DNA from 4 places in the Streptomyces sp. NPDC048441 genome. Region 4 is predicted to be linked to each of the others. Evidence: riboswitches for the same ligand, from Rfam matches in the RefSeq annotation. Region 4 holds a riboswitch; each other region holds the start of a gene.

The links. A riboswitch is a leader RNA that binds a small molecule or an ion and turns the genes downstream of it on or off. The one in region 4 is predicted to bind cobalamin.
Region 1: it holds a riboswitch for cobalamin, as region 4 does, so the genes downstream of both, ACGFSB_RS13870 (ABC transporter substrate-binding protein) here and ACGFSB_RS16130 (cobalamin biosynthesis protein) in region 4, are expected to answer to the same signal.
Region 2: it holds a riboswitch for cobalamin, as region 4 does, so the genes downstream of both, metE (5-methyltetrahydropteroyltriglutamate--homocysteine S-methyltransferase) here and ACGFSB_RS16130 (cobalamin biosynthesis protein) in region 4, are expected to answer to the same signal.
Region 3: it holds a riboswitch for cobalamin, as region 4 does, so the genes downstream of both, ACGFSB_RS00810 (CbtB-domain containing protein) here and ACGFSB_RS16130 (cobalamin biosynthesis protein) in region 4, are expected to answer to the same signal.

The regions. Positions count from the first base shown of each region.
Region 1 covers NZ_JBICXM010000005.1:39,821-43,997, forward strand. The annotation lists gene ACGFSB_RS13855 (haloacid dehalogenase-like hydrolase) at 1-691, opposite strand, end outside; gene ACGFSB_RS13860 (helix-turn-helix domain-containing protein) at 875-1,762, shown strand; gene ACGFSB_RS13865 (VOC family protein) at 1,768-2,253, shown strand; cobalamin riboswitch at 2,261-2,447, shown strand; gene ACGFSB_RS13870 (ABC transporter substrate-binding protein) at 2,600-3,613, shown strand; gene ACGFSB_RS13875 (FecCD family ABC transporter permease) at 3,610-4,177, shown strand, end outside.
Region 2 covers NZ_JBICXM010000008.1:19,998-24,174, forward strand. The annotation lists gene ACGFSB_RS20885 (carbohydrate ABC transporter permease) at 47-892, shown strand; gene ACGFSB_RS20890 (carbohydrate ABC transporter permease) at 899-1,732, shown strand; gene ACGFSB_RS20895 (hypothetical protein) at 1,776-2,144, opposite strand; cobalamin riboswitch at 2,227-2,445, shown strand; gene metE (5-methyltetrahydropteroyltriglutamate--homocysteine S-methyltransferase) at 2,606-4,177, shown strand, end outside.
Region 3 covers NZ_JBICXM010000001.1:176,049-180,225, reverse strand. The annotation lists gene ACGFSB_RS00820 (glycoside hydrolase family 6 protein) at 1-209, opposite strand, end outside; gene ACGFSB_RS00815 (ANTAR domain-containing protein) at 372-1,112, shown strand; cobalamin riboswitch at 1,470-1,591, shown strand; gene ACGFSB_RS00810 (CbtB-domain containing protein) at 1,624-1,851, shown strand; gene ACGFSB_RS00805 (CbtA family protein) at 1,872-2,729, shown strand; gene ACGFSB_RS00800 (class F sortase) at 2,710-3,375, opposite strand; gene ACGFSB_RS00795 (hypothetical protein) at 3,391-3,933, opposite strand; gene ACGFSB_RS00790 (HAD-IIA family hydrolase) at 4,024-4,177, opposite strand, start outside.
Region 4 covers NZ_JBICXM010000005.1:529,145-533,321, forward strand. The annotation lists gene ACGFSB_RS16125 (cobyric acid synthase) at 1-614, opposite strand, end outside; gene ACGFSB_RS16130 (cobalamin biosynthesis protein) at 611-1,552, opposite strand; cobalamin riboswitch at 1,661-1,803, opposite strand; gene ACGFSB_RS16135 (DUF397 domain-containing protein) at 2,077-2,292, shown strand; gene ACGFSB_RS16140 (hypothetical protein) at 2,289-2,588, shown strand; gene ACGFSB_RS16145 (hypothetical protein) at 2,521-3,087, opposite strand; gene ACGFSB_RS16150 (helix-turn-helix domain-containing protein) at 3,131-3,991, opposite strand.

The sequences.
Region 1 (4,177 bases), 490 kb from region 4:
CGAGGACCATCCGCACCAGGTCCTCGCTGGCCGCGCTGACGACGTACACCTCGATGCCGTGCCCCCGCAGCGTCTTGTAGAGCTCCTGCATACCGGGGGAGAACTCGGGCGCCTCGACCTCGGTCTTGGTCAGCTTCCCGTCCTCGTAGTACTCGGCGGGGATCGGCTTGTCGTACGCGAGGAGCTCGTCGACGTAGCCCTTGAGCTGCTTCAGCGTGAAACCGGAGAAGATCTGCGCGGCCCACGGGTAGCAGATCTGGTCGTCGACCTCGCAGAGCCGGTTGTAGTAGCTGTAGAGGCTCTCCTTGTGCTTCGCCGTGTCCTTGAAGGGGATGGTCTTCAGCGACGGGTCCATCGTCTTGCGGGTCAGCACCCCCTTCATCTCCAGGAAGGGGAGGAGGGATTCCTCCAGGTCGTTGCGGTACGTCGTGTTGTCCGCGTCGAAGACGGCGTACGCGCCCTTGTGACCGTTCTTCGCGATGACCTTGCCGAGCTTCTTCGCGACCGGCTCGGGCCAGTGCCGCAGCTCGGTGGCGGCCTTCGCAGCCGCCGCTTCGGTCTTCGCCGAGTCGTCGGCGGCCGTCGCGTCCGTGCTCGGCCAGAGCGCCGTCCCCGCGAGGACGGCCGCGGTGAGCGCACCCGCCGTGCCGAGGACGGCCAGCTTGCCCTTGCCCTTTGCCGTTACTGCCATGGTTTTGTGCCCCCTGAGAGCGGTCTGCGCCCCGTCCGAGGCGGCGGGTCATCGTATGGGGTCAGGCGGCGGATTCCCATGATCGACATCACCGGATGTGGCGGGAGTGGGACGCGGGGGAACGGGTAGCGGCATGGGACGGTCGGCGCTGCCCCGGCGCCCCGCCCGTCGCATACTGACTGCATGGAGAGTGCCGAGACCGCCTCCCGGGAGTTCGTGCGGGCCGTCCCGCGGCTCGACGGCATGGTGGTGTCAGCGGTCGGCTACCGCACCACGGGCGAGCGGCCAGGACTGCACCGCGGACTGCCGTCCCCGTATCTGACGCTGATCTTCTCGCTGGACGGCCCCGTCATCAGCGGCCTCACCCCCGAGCAGGCGCGCGGCAGCGACGCGTTCCGCGCGGACATCGTCACGGGTGGCCTGCACCAGTCCCCGGCGTACGTCGTCAGGCCCGAGCACGAGGCGGGCATCCAGCTCGCCGTGCATCCGCTCGCCGCCCGCGCCCTGCTCGGCGTACCGGCCGGGGAACTGGCGGGCGACCTGGTGACGCCGGGTTCGGAGGTGATGGGGCGACGCGCCGCCGACGTACGGGAGCTGCTGTGCGAGCAGTCCGGCTGGGAGGAGCGCTTCGCTTCCCTGTCCGCCTACTTGAGGCAGCGGGCGGCGGACGCCGATGCCGACTCCGGCGGCAGGGCTTCCGTACGCCCCGAGGTCGCCGAGGCGTGGGCCTGGCTGGCCCGGCACCGGGGCGTGGGCACGCTGCGCGGCCTCTCCCGGCATGTCGCGCTCAGCGAGCGCCGCCTCACCACGCTCTTCCGCGCCGAGACGGGCCTGAGCCCCAAGCAGGCCGGTCGTCTGATGCGTTTCCACCGCGCACGGAACGCCGTCGTACGTCCCGTGGCCGCGGGCACCGCCCCTGACCTGGCCCGCGTGGCAGCCGACTGCGGCTATTACGACCACTCCCACCTGGTGCGGGACTTCCAGCAGTACACCGGCGTCAGTCCCAGCGGCTGGCTGGCCGAAGAGTGCCGGAATATCCAAGCCGGAAGCTACGGAGGGGGAGAAGAGTAGGTCCCATGGACACCACCGAGAAGCAGCAGCAGCCCCAGTCCGCCTCCACCTCCGCCCCTGCCTCCGCCCCTGCCTCCGCCTCTGCCGGGCGTGCGCCCGACGTCTGGCCGACGCTCCAGGCCAATGACGCCCCCGCCCTGATCGACTTCCTGGTCGGCACGGTCGGCTTCCTGCGTACCGCCGTCTACGAGGACGGCGACCGCGTGGCGCACGCCGAGCTCGACTGGCCCGAGGGCGGTGCCGTGATGCTCGGCTCGTACGACGAGAAGTCCCAGGACTGGTGCCTGAAGCCGGGCACCTTCGGCGCGTACGTAGTCACCGACCACGTGGACGACCTCTACCAGCGCCTCACCGCCGCCGGGGTCGAGATCATCCGCGAGATCGAGGACCAGCCGTACGGCAGCCGGGAGTTCGCGATCGCCGACCCCGAGGGCAACAAATGGTCCTTCGGCACGTACCGCGGCGCACCGAGGCCCGAGCAGCCGTCCTGACCCTGCGTGATAGCTTGCGAGCGCCAGTCAACCCACACCAGGGCCAGGGAATCCGGTGCGAATCCGGAACTGACGCGCAGCGGTGAGGGAGGACGGGCGGGGCCATAGCCACTGGGCGTCCATGGACGCCTGGGAAGGCGTCCCGTCCGGCCGATCCCCGAGTCCGAAGACCTGCTGGCGCCTTCGCCCCCGCACCGGGCGGCGGAGGTGATGAAGCAGGCCAGGCTCCGCGTATGAGCCGTGAGACTCAAGGGATCGTGTGTCCTCCACAGCCCGTCGCGTATCAGTCCGTCGCGCATCAGTCCGGCGCGTATCAGCCCGTCGCGCATCAGCCTGGCGCGTACGTATGCCCGTCCTCGTCGCCGCAGGCCTGGCCGTCACGCTGACGTCCTGCGGCGGCTCGCAGGCCACCTCCACCACGGAAGAGAAGGCGGCAGGCTACCCGCTGACCCTCACCTCCTGCGGCAAGAAGGCGGAGATCAAGGCGCCGCCCAGGCGGGCGGTCTCCCTCGACCAGGGCTCCACCGAGATCCTGCTCTCCCTGGGCCTCGCGGACCGCATGGCAGGCACCGGCACCTGGACGGACCCGGTGCTGGAGGGCCTGGAGAAGGAGAACGACAAGGTCGACCGCCTTGCTGACAGCTACCCCTCCTTCGAAAAGGTGCTCGCCAAGGAGCCGGACTTCGTCACCGCGTCCTTCCTCGCGACGGTCAGCAAGGGCGGCGTCGCCGACCGCGCCAAGTTCGCCGAACTCGGCGTACCCGCCTATGTCTCGCCCTCCGACTGCGCGGGCAAGGACAACAGCGGCGACGGCGACGGCAGCCGCGACAAGACGCTGACCATGGACACGGTGTACGGCGAAGTGCGGGACCTAGCACGGGTGTTCGGCGTGGAGAAGCGCGGCGAACGCCTGATCGCGGAGCTCAAGGGCCGGGTGGCGAAGGCCATGAAGAACATCAACGCCTCCGACACGACGCTCCTTTACTGGTTCGCCAACTCCGACGCCCCCTACATGGCGGGCTGCTGCGGAGCGCCCGGCATCATCACCCGCGAACTGGGCGCGAAGAACGTCTTCGACGACACCCGCGAGGAGTGGCCCCAGATCAACTGGGAGACGGTGGCCGACCGTGACCCGGACGTCCTCGTCATCGGCGACCTCACGCGCAAGTCGCAGACGGCCGAGAGCGCGAAGAAGAAGATCGAGTTCCTGGAGTCCGACCCGGTCACCAAGAACCTGACCGCGGTGAAGAAGAAGCGGTACGTGCTGCTGAGCGGCCAGGCGATGAACCCGACGATCCGCACGGTGGACGGCGTGGAACAAGTCGCGGACGCACTGCGGAAGTTCGGGCTGGCCAAGTGAGGAGAGCCGTCCCGGGCGGTATAGGCCACGCCCTGCTCTGGACGACGGGCATCGGCGCCCTCCTCCTCTCCGTGGCGGTGGCCGTCACCATCGGCCCCGCGGACATCTCCGTACCGGACGTATGGTCGGCGGTGGCGGCTCACCTGGGCTGGGGAGAGGCGGAGCTGACGCCCATCAGGGACGGCATCGTCTGGAACCTGCGGATGCCGCGCACGCTCCTCGCGGCGGTCTGCGGCGCCGGCCTGGCCGTCTGCGGAACGGTCCTCCAGTCCCTCCTGCGCAACCCCCTCGCGGACCCCTTCGTGCTCGGCGTCTCCTCGGGCGCGTCCACGGGGGCGGTCGCGGTCGTCGTCCTGGGGGTCGGCGGGGGAGCGGTGTCGGTCTCGGCGGGCGCTTTCGCGGGGGCGGTCTGCTCGTTCGCACTCGTGCTGCTGCTCAGCCACACCCTGGGCGGGAGCGCGGACAGGGTGGTGCTCTCCGGGGTGGCGGCGATGCAACTCTTCTCCGCGATCACCTCGTTCGTGATCATGACGGCGGGCGACGCGGAGACGACGCGCGGGGTCC
Region 2 (4,177 bases), on a different contig from region 4:
ACGCAACCGCACCCTCTGGTTCTGGGTCTTCGTCGGCCCCTTCGCGATCGGCCTCGGCCTCTTCACGTACGTCCCGCTGCTGTGGAGCGTCGGCCTCAGCTTCTTCGACGCCCGCAACACCGTCACCCCCACCGACTTCGTGGGCCTGGACAACTACAGCGCGATGCTGTCGGACGGCACGTTCACGAGCAGTCTGCGGACCTTCCTGGTATTCACCGCGTTCATCGTCCCTGCCACGTTCGCGCTCTCGCTCGCCCTCGCCCTGATGGTCAACCGGGTGCGCCGCGCGCAGGCCTTCTTCCGGTCCGTCTTCTTCCTGCCCGCAGCGTGCAGCTATGTCGTCGCGGCCCTGATCTGGAAGATGTCGATCTTCAACGGTGTGCGGTTCGGCCTCGCCAACACCGTGCTCGGCTGGTTCGGGGGCGACCAGATCGCCTGGCTATCGACCACCGAACCGCCGTGGTACTGGCTGGTGATCGTGACCGTGCGGCTCTGGCTCCAGGCCGGTTTCTACATGATCCTCTTTCTGGCCGGGCTCCAGCGGATCAGCCCCGTCCTGTACGAGGCCGCCGCCGTGGACGGAGCACGGCCGGGCTGGCAGGTGCTCCGCCACATCACCCTGCCGCAGCTGCGCGCCACCTCGGTCGCGGTCGTCCTGCTCCTCGTGGTCAACGCCTTCCAGGCCTTCGACGAGTTCTACAACCTCCTTTCGGACGCCCGCGGTTACCCGCCCTACGCACGCCCGCCGCTCGTCTACCTCTACTACACGGCCCTCGGCCAGGGGCAGAACCTGGGGCTCGGCAGCGCGGGAGCGGTGATCCTCGCGTTGATCATCGCGGTGGTGACGGTGGGTCAGGCACGGTGGTTCGGACTCGGCAGGAAGGAGGACTGAGGACTGATGGACAACGCCCTGGTACGCGTGGGGCGGGCGCTGCGGATCGTCCTGCTCGTCGCGCTCGCCCTCCTCTTCCTGATCCCCTTCTATCTCCTCGTCCGCAACGGCCTTGCGAGCGAGCAGGACATCACGTCGCCCGAATGGACCCTGTTTCCCCCGCAGTTGCGCTGGTCGAACGTGACGGAACTCTTCGACGACACGTCCGTCCCCTTCGCCCGCTCCCTGCTCAATTCCGCGCTGATCGCGGTCGCGACGACGCTCGGCACGCTGCTGCTCGCCTCCCTCGCCGGGTACGGCCTCGCCCGCATCCCCTACCGGCACGCGAACAAGGTCTTCTACGCCGTCCTCGGCACCCTGATGGTCCCGGCAGCCGTCACGTTCGTACCGAGCTTCGTCCTCGTATCGTCGCTCGGCTGGATCTCCACACTCCGCGGCCTGATCGTCCCCACCCTGTTCTCCGCCTTCGCCTGTTTCATCTTCCGGCAGTACTTCCTGGGCTTCCCCCGGGAGTTGGAGGACGCAGCGCAGGTCGACGGGCTCGGCTACTGGCGTACCTACTGGCGCATCGTCGTACCGAACGCGCGACCCGTCTTCGCGGCCGTCGGGACGATCGTCTTCATCGGCGCGTGGAACTCCTTCCTGTGGCCGCTGGTGATCGGGCAGGACCGGAACGCGTGGACGGTGCAGGTCGCGCTTTCGTCCTTCACCACCTCCCAAGTCATCAGGCTGCACGAGCTGTTCATCGCGGCGGCCGTGTCGATCCTGCCGCTCCTCGTGGTGTTCCTGTGCTTCCAGCGGTGGATCGTGGCGGGGGTGGAGCGGTCCGGTATCGACTGAGGACCGGTCATGACCTCACTACCTTGGCCAGTCAGTCCGCAGATCAGAAGCCCCGGTCCGTCAGTTCCTCCGCGAACACCTGCGACAGCGGCTGCGGCCCCACATAGCGCTGGCAGTCGCACTGCCCCGCCTCGTACTTCAGCGGCTTCTTGTTCTCGTCCCATTCCGTCGGCACCTCGACGCGCTCATGGCACAGCCCCTGCTTGTCGTGCTTGGCAAGGTGGTGCGTGCACCCGCACACCGGCTCCGGCGACTGATATGCCGCTTCGACAGCCAGGCGTTCCTGCTTCGCCGCCTCCATCAGTTCCAGCTTCCGCTCATGCCGATTGCGCAGAGCGGTACGGACGTTGTCGGCCACCCACGCGAAGCCGCCCGTCCAGAAGATGATGAGAACGATCCAGAACCACTCCATGGGCCTTCCCCTTCCCCCTGTACTGCTGAGGCTCACGGTAGCCCCCGACTCCCCATCCTGGCTCGCCCCCGGTGTGTGCTCTAGTCTGATCCGTGCAGCTGGTTCGCCCTGTTCGCCAGACAGGCGCGTCGCAAGAGGGAACCCGGTGGGAATCCGGGACTGCCCCGCAGCGGTGAGCGGGAACGACCGCCGTCATACGCACTGGATCCGGCCGAGGATCCGGGAAGCGACGGCCAGTAGGAGTCTGCCTCGGCAGATGTGCCCGCGAGTCCGAAGACCTGCCCGTTGCCCGTACGTGACCCTCACGTGCGGACATCCCGGTGACCTCGTGGGCGGGTCGGCGTACAGATCAGGTGGGCAGCGCGCCGATGGCGCGGGTTCGGCCCACCCGGTTCGTCATCCCTTCGCGTCCGTGTCCCGTCTCCGGGATTCTCAGGAGTCATCTCGCGAAGGAGATTTCCGTGACAGCGAAGTCCGCAGCCGCGGCAGCACGGGCCACCGTGTACGGCTACCCCCGCCAAGGCCGGCACCGTGAACTGAAGAAGGCCGTCGAGGGCTACTGGAAGGGCCGCGTCACCGCTGACGCCCTGAAGGAGACCGCGCAGGGCCTGCGCCGTGCGAACTGGCAGCAGTTGGCCGACGCCGGCATCGACGAGGTGCCGACCGGTGATTTCTCGTACTACGACCATGTCCTGGACACCAGCGTCATGGTCGGCGCTGTCCCCGCCCGCCACCGTGACGCTCTCGCGGCCGACCCGCTCGACGGCTACTTCGCCATGGCCCGCGGCAACAAGGACGTGGCGCCCCTCGAGATGACCAAGTGGTTCGACACCAACTACCACTATCTGGTCCCCGAGCTGGGCCCTGACACCGTCTTCGCGACCGACTCCACCAAGCAGGTCGCCGAGCTGACGGAAGCCCTCGCTCTCGGCCACACCGCCCGCCCGGCCCTCGTCGGCCCGGTGACCTACCTCCTGCTCGCCAAGCCCGCCCCCGGCGTCGCCGCCGACTTCGAACCGCTCACCCTGCTCGACCGGCTCCTTCCCGTGTACGCCGAGGTCCTCGCCGATCTCCGTGCGGCGGGCGCCGAGTGGGTGCAGCTCGACGAGCCCGCCCTGGTCCAGGACCGCACACCGGCCGAGCTCAACGCCGCCTCCCGCGCCTACCGGGAACTCGGTAGGCTCACCGACCGGCCGAAGCTGCTGCTCGCCTCCTACTTCGACCGGCTCGGCGACGCACTGCCCGTGCTCGCGAAGGCCCCGGTGGACGGCCTCGCGCTCGACTTCACCGAAGCCGCCGCGGCCAACCTGGACGGCCTCGCCGCCGTCGGCGGGCTGCCCGGCAAGCGCCTTGTCGCGGGCGTCGTCAACGGCCGCAACATCTGGATCAACGACTTCGAGAAGTCGCTCTCCACCCTCGGCACCCTCCTCGGCCTCGCCGACCGGGTGGACGTGGCCGCCTCCTGCTCACTGCTGCACGTGCCGATCGACGCCGCCGCCGAGCGGGACATCGACCCGCAGATCCTGCGCTGGCTGGCCTTCGCCCGCCAGAAGACCACCGAGATCGTCACTCTCGCGCGCGGCCTCACCGAAGGAACCTCGGCGATCACCGCCGAACTCGCCGCCAACCGGGCCGATCTGGCGTCCCGTCAGCACTCCTCCATCACCCGCGACCCGGCGGTCCGGGCCCGCGTCGCCGCCGTCACCGACGCCGACGGCCGCCGCTCCGCACCGTACGAGGTGCGGGCCACCGCCCAGCGCGCCCACCTCGGCCTGCCGCTGCTCCCCACCACCACGATCGGCTCGTTCCCGCAGACCACGGAACTGCGCACCGCCCGCGCCGACCTGCGCGCCGGACGCATCGACACGGATGGCTACGAAGAGCGCATCAGGACCGAGATCCGCGAGGTCATCGCCTTCCAGGAGAAGGTGGGCATCGACGTCCTGGTGCACGGCGAGCCCGAACGCAACGACATGGTGCAGTACTTCGCCGAGCAGCTCACCGGCTACCTCGCCACGCAGCACGGCTGGGTC
Region 3 (4,177 bases), on a different contig from region 4:
TGCTTGGCGGCGTTCCCGTCCGGGTTGACCCAGTACGGGTCGGTGCCCTTCGGCTGCTGTTTGATCGGCTGACCCGACGACTCGTCGCCGTCCTTGCCGTCACCCGAGGAGCACCCCGCCAGCAACAGCGCCGCCCCCGCAAACGCCGCCGCAGCCTTCACCCCCCGGCCCGCGATTCGATGACCGCGGCCGGTGCCTTTGTGGTACATCCACTCCCCCTTGGGTGCACTGTCCGATTCTCAATCCTGACATACGCACTCCCAGCCCACGAGGCCCGCCCGTCCGCAGCGGAGACCTGTAGAAGAGCTGTTACAGCTTGGTGCCCGGGGGTAGGCGCCCCTGCGCGGGGAAGCACTCCCGGGGAGGAGATCATGCGGGATCGCACCTCTGAATTGCGGCTGGCCGAAGTCCTGATGGAGGCCACCAACACACTCGCCGACGACTTCGACCCCGAGCGGCACCTGAGCCGCGTCGCGGGCCACTGCGTGGAGCTGCTCGACGCGTCCGCAACCGGAGTCATGTTCAAAGGACCGGGCACCTCTCCCGTCGCCGTCGGCGGCCACCCCCCGGATCTCGCACTCGACCTCCTCGCGGCCCAACAGAGCGGCGGGCCCTGCGTGGAGAGCCTCGGCACGGGCAGGACCGTGCCGCCGGTCCTGCTCACGGAGCCCGAACCCGCCGGGCGCTGGCCGGAGTTCACGGAGGTCGCCCGGACCCACGGCATCGCGGTGACCTACGCGGTTCCGCTGCGGCGGCACGATGACCTCCTCGGCGCGCTCAACGTCTTCGTACCCGGGACATCTCAGGGCCCGTACGCCGAGGGCGAGTTGCTCCTGGCGCAGGCGATCGCCGACGCCATCGCGGTGGGTCTGCACAATTTCCACACCTACTCGGAGTATCGGACCCTCACCACACAGCTACAGGGCGCTCTGACCAGCCGAATCCGCATCGAACAGGCCAAAGGCATACTCGCCGAGCGCCGGCACACGAGTGTGGACGAGGCATTCGACGTGCTGCGGCGGTACGCACGCAGGGAACGCCTGCTCATAGACCTTGTGGCCACCGAAGTGATCAAGGGATCGATCGACGACAAGACGCTGCGCGGCAGTTGACCAGCAGTTGGTCCGAACCTTCCCGATGGCTCTCCCGGCGACCGTCGCCACCTGGGGAGATCACACAGGGGCAAGAGATCGCGACTTGGCGTCAATCCACCTCTAGGCTCCAGCGCTCATCCGTTCTAGAGTCGTCACAACGGCCCAAGCCCCCGGCCTGATCGACCAACCCGCATTGCGGGGTTGGCCATCGAACCTCCCGCGCCGGCGCCGGGTTACTCCCGCAGCTCGTGCGCGCGCGGTCGAGGACCAGCCCGGTCGACGGCTCCGGGGGGAGCGGGCCGCCGACCGGGCATGGTTGCCTGGAGGCACTGTTGACAGTGCCCATGACCAGCTGGGACTCTCCGGGACGACAAGTCCATACATTGAGGCGACGGTTGACAGGAACCCGGTGCGATTCCGGGGCGGTCCCGCCACTGTGACCACACACCGCGAGGCGTGCGGAAGCCAGGAACTGAGCTGTCGTCCTCCTGCATTGGGGCGTGGAAACCCCAGAAGGAGGCCCATCCGTATGTCTGCCCTCACAGGCCACAGCGCATCGCACACGGACAGCCTGGCGGTCCAGGCCGCCACGGCGAGCACCCGCGACTGGCTGATCGCGTCGGCCGCGGCCATCATCGCGTTGATCGCGCTCTACGCGGTCTTCATCGACAACGGCTCGCTGATCTCGGCGACCGGCAGCTACCTCCACGAATTCGCCCACGACGGCAGGCACCTCTTCGGTGCCCCATGCCACTGATCGGGGACGGAAAAAGCACCATGCCATCCCCATCGTCCTCACCTGTACTCCCCCTGCTCGGCCGGGGTCTCGCGGCGGGAGGAGCGGCGGGCCTCGCGGCCGGTCTCTTCTCCCTCCTCCTCGCCGAGCCGCTGATGGACCGGGCGATCCGCGTCGAGGAGAAGCGGTCGGCCGCCGAGGAGCACATGCACGGCGCCGCTCAGTCCGCGCAGCACCACGAAGAGCTCTTCACCCGCTCGACCCAGCACCTGGGTCTGGTCGTCGCCTCGGTCGTCATGGGTCTGGCCATCGGCATCCTGTTCGCCGTGGCATACGCCCTGGTGCACCGTCGCGACCCGCGCTCGGCCCCCTGGCCGCGCGCACTCACCTTCGCCGGAGCGGCGTTCCTCGCCGTCTCCCTGCTGCCCGGTCTGCGCTATCCGGCGAACCCGCCGGGTGTCGGCGACTCGGGCACGGTCGGCGACCGCCAGACGATGTGGCTCGCGTCCGTCGCCATCGGCGTCCTCGGCATGTTCCTGGTCTGGCAGGTGTACGTACGCCTGTCGGCCAGATCCGTTCCGGTGCGGCAGATCGCGGCGGCCCTGACGACCGTCGCCGTGCTCGCCGCGCTCTTCCTGCTCCCGGACAATCCCGACCCGGTCCCGGTCGACGCGACCCTGCTGTGGGACTTCCGGGTCCTGTCGGTCGCCTCGCACGCCCTGCTGTGGGCGGTGTTCGCGGCGGTGTTCGGAGGCCTCGGCCTGCGGGCCGTACGAGAAGGGGCTGTACGAGAAGGGGCCGCACAGGAAGGGGCCGACGCCACGGGTGCCTCCGTGAGTGCGAGCGCGGCGGGAGTGCCCTCGCCCCTCGGCGCCACCCCTACGGCGCCACCCCAGTGAGGTAGGCGGACACCACCACGTTCGCCGAGTAGGTCCTTGCCGCCCGGTCGAACGTGCCGCCGCAGGTGATGAGACGGAGTTCGGCGCGGCCCTTCTCGTGGGGGCCGTACGCCTTCTTCGCGTCGAAGCGGTCGCGGCTGAGCACCTGGACGTCGTCCACGGTGAACACCGCGACCGAGCCGTCGTCCCGCGTCACCCGGACCTTCTCGCCGGGGCGCACCGCACTGAGGTCGTAGAAGACCGCCGGGCGCGTCTCGGTGTCGACATGGCCCACGAACAGGGACGTGCCGACCGCACCGGGGCGCGTCCCGCCCGCGTACCAGCCGACGTCGCCCGCCTGCTCGAAGGACGGCGGATCGATGGCACCCTCCTGATCGAGACCACGGGCGATCACCGGCGCCCGCACCTTCAGCGAGGGGACATCGACGCGTTGCGGCCTCGCGGGGGCCAGCGGCTCGTGCGCGTCCGGGAGTTCGACACCGAACGGGCGGCCCACCGCCGCGACGTCACCGTTGGTGGGCTCGGAGACACCGCCGCGTACGTCGGTGATCTCGCTGCCCCACAGCCAGAGGCCGACGAGCAGCAGCGCCCAGGCGAGCCCGGTGAGGAATCGCCCGTGTCCTGTCGGCCTCTCATGGCCGGACATATCGGTCGTGGCCCGTCACTCGGAGCGGCGCCGGCGGACGCTGCGGAACGCCACGGCCACGGCCGCCACCCCGGCGAGCACCAGGCCGATCACCGCATGCCGGGTGCCGGGGCCCGCCTCCTGGGCGGGTTCGACGGCCAGCTGCGCCGTGCCGCCGCCGCCCGCGCGGACCGGCGAGACGGGCTCGGAGTGGTGCTGGATCACCTGGACGGTGCCGGCGCCCTGGTGGGGGTGGCCGTCGCAGATCACGGTGACGTCGAACGTACCCGAGATGCCGTTCCTGACCGTCGCCGAGCCGTTGAGGGAGAACTTGTCGCCGTCCCGCCCGGTGAGCTTCGCGTCACCGGTGAACGCCCCGGACCCGGCGGACCCGGTCGTCCCGTCACAGCCCGTGACGCTCACCTCGACCTGGGCCCCCGGCGCGGCGCTGGACGGGCTGACCGTGGCATGAACTTTGCCCTCGTCATGGGCGTACGCGGGCGTCGCGGCGGCGACGGGGAGCGCGGCGATGGCGGCCGCCGCGGCTATGCCACGCAGGGTGGTGGAACAGGTACGCATCGTGAACCTCCTGTTCCGAGGTTCACGCGCCGCGACACGCCGCGCCTGCCCTGTGAGGCAAACGGGTGGCCCAGGGGCCTACCGGGGGCGTCAGATCCTGTCGACGAGGTCCGCGATGGAGTCCACGACGTTGGACGGCCGGAACGGGTACTCGTCGATGTCCTTCTCCGAGGTCAGGCCGGTGAGGACCAGGAAGGTCTCCATCCCGGCCTCGAGACCGGCGAGGACGTCCGTGTCCATGCGG
Region 4 (4,177 bases):
TTGACGAGATACCCGGCCACGAGGTCCTGGTCCTCGGCGCTCAGCAGCGCGGTCGTCCCGAAGAAGGAGGCGAACACGCCCCCGCGGTCGATGTCGCCCACCACGACCACGGGGAAGCGGGCGGCCCGCGCGATCCCCATGTTCACGATGTCCGTACGTCGCAGATTGATCTCGGCGGGACTGCCCGCGCCTTCGCAGATCACGGCGTCATAGCTGCCCCGAAGTTCCTCCAGGCATCCCACGACGGTCGAGAGGAGTGCTTCCTGCCGCCCCCCGTGGTAGCCGCGCGCACTCATCTCGCCCACGGCCTTGCCCATCAGGACGACCTGACTGCTGCGGTCGCTGCCCGGCTTGAGCAGTACGGGATTCATCAGCGCGGTCGGCTCGACACGGGCCGCCTGCGCCTGCATGGCCTGGGCCCGCCCGATCTCGGCACCTTCGCGCGTGACAAAGGAGTTGAGGGACATGTTCTGCGCCTTGAAGGGCGCGACGGACACACCCTTGCGCGCCAGCCACCGGCAGATCCCGGCCGTGACGACACTCTTCCCGGCGTCGGACGTGGTCCCGGCGACGAGCAGTCCACCGCCCGTGCGGCCCTGCGCGCGGCCCTTCATGAGGACCTGCCTTTCCGCATCGTGCTCACAGCCGCGGCAACTCCCAAGGTCAGTAGTCCGATCCGCCGCGAAAGCCGCACGGCCCGCTCGATGTCGGCGACTTCGACGCCCCGCCCCTCCCCGTTCAGGACAGGCCGGTGCTCGACCCGCCCCGCGTACGAGAGGGTCCCCCCGAGCCGTACGCCCAACGCCCCGGCGAAGGCGGCCTCGACGGGCCCCGCGTTGGGGCTCGGATGCCGGGCGGCGTCATTCCGCCAGGCCCGCACCGCGCCGCGCGGCGAATCCCCGGCGGCAGCCGCGAGCACGGCGGTGAGCCGGGCCCCCGGCCACCCCAGTACGTCGTCGAGGCGGGCGGAAGCCCACCCGTACCGCCGGTACTTGGCGGACTTGTGCCCGACCATCGCGTCGAGCGTGTTCACGGCACGGAAGCCGACCAGGCCGGGGACCCCGCCGAGAGCTCCCCACACCAAGGCCCCGACCACCGCGTCGGACGTGTTCTCGGCGACGGACTCGACGACGGCACGCGCGATGCCATCGGCATCCAGCGACTGCGGGTCCCGCCCGCACAGATGGGGCAGCCGCTCCCGCGCCACCTCGACATCCCCGGCGGCCAGCGCCCCGCCGATGGCCCGCGCCTCACGCCCGAGCGAGGTCCCGCCGACCACGGCCCAGGTGGCGGCGGCGGTCAGCGCGACGGATCCGGTGCGTGAGCCACGTACAAGAGAAGAGGCGAGGGCGGCGGCACCGGCCGCACCCCCGGCACACACGACGGCGTGCAGCGCGCCCCATCCGCGGTGGTCCCGCCACAGCACACCTTCGACGGCACTCGCGGCACGGCCGAACGCGGCGACCGGATGCCCGCGGCGAGGATCGCCGAGGAACAGATCACCGAGGAGGCCGGCGGCGGCGCCGTACGCGAAGTCGCGATCGGCACACATGGGTTCAGCCCGTCGCCACGCCGAGAGGGGAGCTCACGCTCGGGAACTGGTCCGGCAAGGGGCGGCCGCGCATGGCGATATGTCCTCACTCAGGGTGTCCGCGCCCTGGTTCGACGTGATCGGCGGCGAGAGTTCCTGGCTTTCGAGGAGTCAGTTCCTCGATGACAGTGGCGGGACCGCGCCGGATTCGCACCGGCTTCCTCTCCTGCTGCCGTATTGGCTCCGGCAGTCCACCACGGCCCGCGAAGGCCCGTCAACTTGCCGTTGACCTGGGGCGGGGGTGGTGTGCTGAGGCCCACACGAGGCCGGATTTTCCCTAGGCCTGGAAATTGAACTTTCCTAGACTGGAACACGACATCCGGAGAGCGGTCCAAGAGTGGTTGAGCCCGGGTTGTGACGTGGTGTGGTGGTTCTCGGCGGTCCTCTGGGCCCTTCAAGATCACGGCACTATCGTGCATCGCCATGGGTGAAGGACGACGGGCACGCGTCGAGGGGCGCCGGCTCTCTGGCAGGGGGAGGTCGGCGTGTCCAATGAGAACCCGTCCGGACGGTTCTGGCGTAGGAGCAGCTTCAGCGGGGCCGACGCGCACTGCGTCGAAGTCGCCTTTGTGCGGGAAGCGGTGATCGTCCGTGATTCGCAGAACCTGTCGGCGCCGCGTGTCGTCTTCTCCGCTGAGCGCTGGCGCGCGTTCCTGGACGCACTCGCCGGCGCTGCGGGAGAAGGAGGGGGAGAAGGATGACCGAGCATCATCTCGCCGAAGTGCGGCATCTGGTGAACGGCGGGCACGGCGGGAAGCGGAAGACATCCGAGGTCGTGGCGGTGTGTGTGCTGCTCGGCGCGGCGGCCGCCTTGCTGGGGGCGGTGGTCTCGCTGCTGGTCGAGGGCACGGCGGCGCGCCTTGCCACCTGGGGCCTCGCGGCCGTGGCGGCCGCGGTGGCCTTGGGGCTGTGGTGGGGTCTTGCCGAGGTCAGGCAGGATCGTCGGCTTTGGAGTCGGGTCGCTGAGCGGGAACCACAGCACGGCGGTCGTCGCTGAGCGTGGGCGCCGCATTCCCGGCCTGTGAGATCAACTTGACCAGCTGACGGCTCAGTCCGACCACGGGGGCCATGAAGCCGCCGATCACGGGGCCGACCATCAAGAAGCTCGTCAGGTGCAAGGCGCCCATGAGGGCGAGCAGCCCGGCGAGGGCCAGCATCAGAACGAGTATGCAGCCGGTGCAGTAGCGGATCTTGGTCGTGAACATCCGGACGTGGTCGCTCGTGCGATTGCGGTCCAGCATGTTCATCAGCTCCGCACGAACCCGGTCGCCCATCGCTTCGCGGACCAGCTGGTTGTAGGAGGGGTCGGCGGACGCTGCCCGCCCGCGGGCGGGGTTGTCGGCGGCATCGGCAGTCGCGTCGGCAGTCGTATCGGTGGTGGCGTCGGTGGAAGCCGCACCGGCACCCTGTGCACCATCCGTACCACTGCTCCGCCACGGTGCCTGTCTTACGGCCGCGAGGATCCCCCTCCACCACTCTCGCAACGCGGCTGGCATGTGTGGCCTCCTCGCTCCTGCCGGGCTCCCCGGGCCCGGCGGGTCAGCTGCTGTCGATGCTGTCCCTGATCTGGTTGATCAGGTCGATCGCCTTGTCTTCGCCGTACGCGATCTCACGGAGGGACTCGAAGCACTCCTGGTGACGCACGATCAATTCGTGGTCGTCACGGATCGACTGGTTCCCCTGGGCCTCCAGATAGAGCAGGTCCTCGTCGTCCAGGAAGCCGAGCAGGATGAAGCTGCTGACAGTGGAGTAGTGGGCGCCCGCTGTGAACGGCAGTACTTGGAGGGACACCTTCGGGCGCTCCGACATGCTGATGAGGTGCTGCAACTGGGCGCGCTGCACACGGGGTCCGCCGATCTGACGGTGCAGGGCGGCCTCGTCGACGACGAAGAACGTCCACGGGGGGTCTTCGCCCTCCAGGGCCCGCTCCTGACGCGCGGTCCGCAGTTCCACGATCCGCCGCGCCTTCGCCTCGTCGACCCGCGGGGCGAGGAGCGCCAGCGCGTACTCGTCCGTCTGCAGAAAGCCGGGCACGATGATCGGGTTGTACGTGCGAATCGAGGCGGCGGCGCTCTCGTACCCCAGGTATTGGCTGAACTGCGGTCCGATGACGTCGTTGTACTGGGCCCACCAGCTCGCGCCCTTGGACCCGCGGGCGGCCTCTTCGAGCTCTCCGGCGAGCACCGGGTCCGCCACCCCGTACTGCTGGAGCAGGGCGCGCAGATCCGTGACGGAGAGGCTGACCGTGCCCTGCTCGATCCTCATGATTTTTGACAATGACCAGTCGAGGGCATGGGCGGCTTGACCCTGTGACTGCTCCGCGGCCTCACGGGCCTTGCGGAGCGCGATACGCAGCCTGCGGCGATTGAGGCTCGGGTCTACTTCTCTGTCCCTCGGCATGGTGGCTCCTCGCTGTCGTCGTAGCTGCTTCACCTAATGACATAGGGCGGAGAGCTCTATGTGCAGCCGACGCTAGCAGACAGCATGATGCCATTATGCCATATGTCACCTCGCTGCATGGCGCGCTCTCGATCGGGTGAAGGGCGTGAGTGCGACGGCATGAAAAAGCCGGGCGGGGGGGCCCCC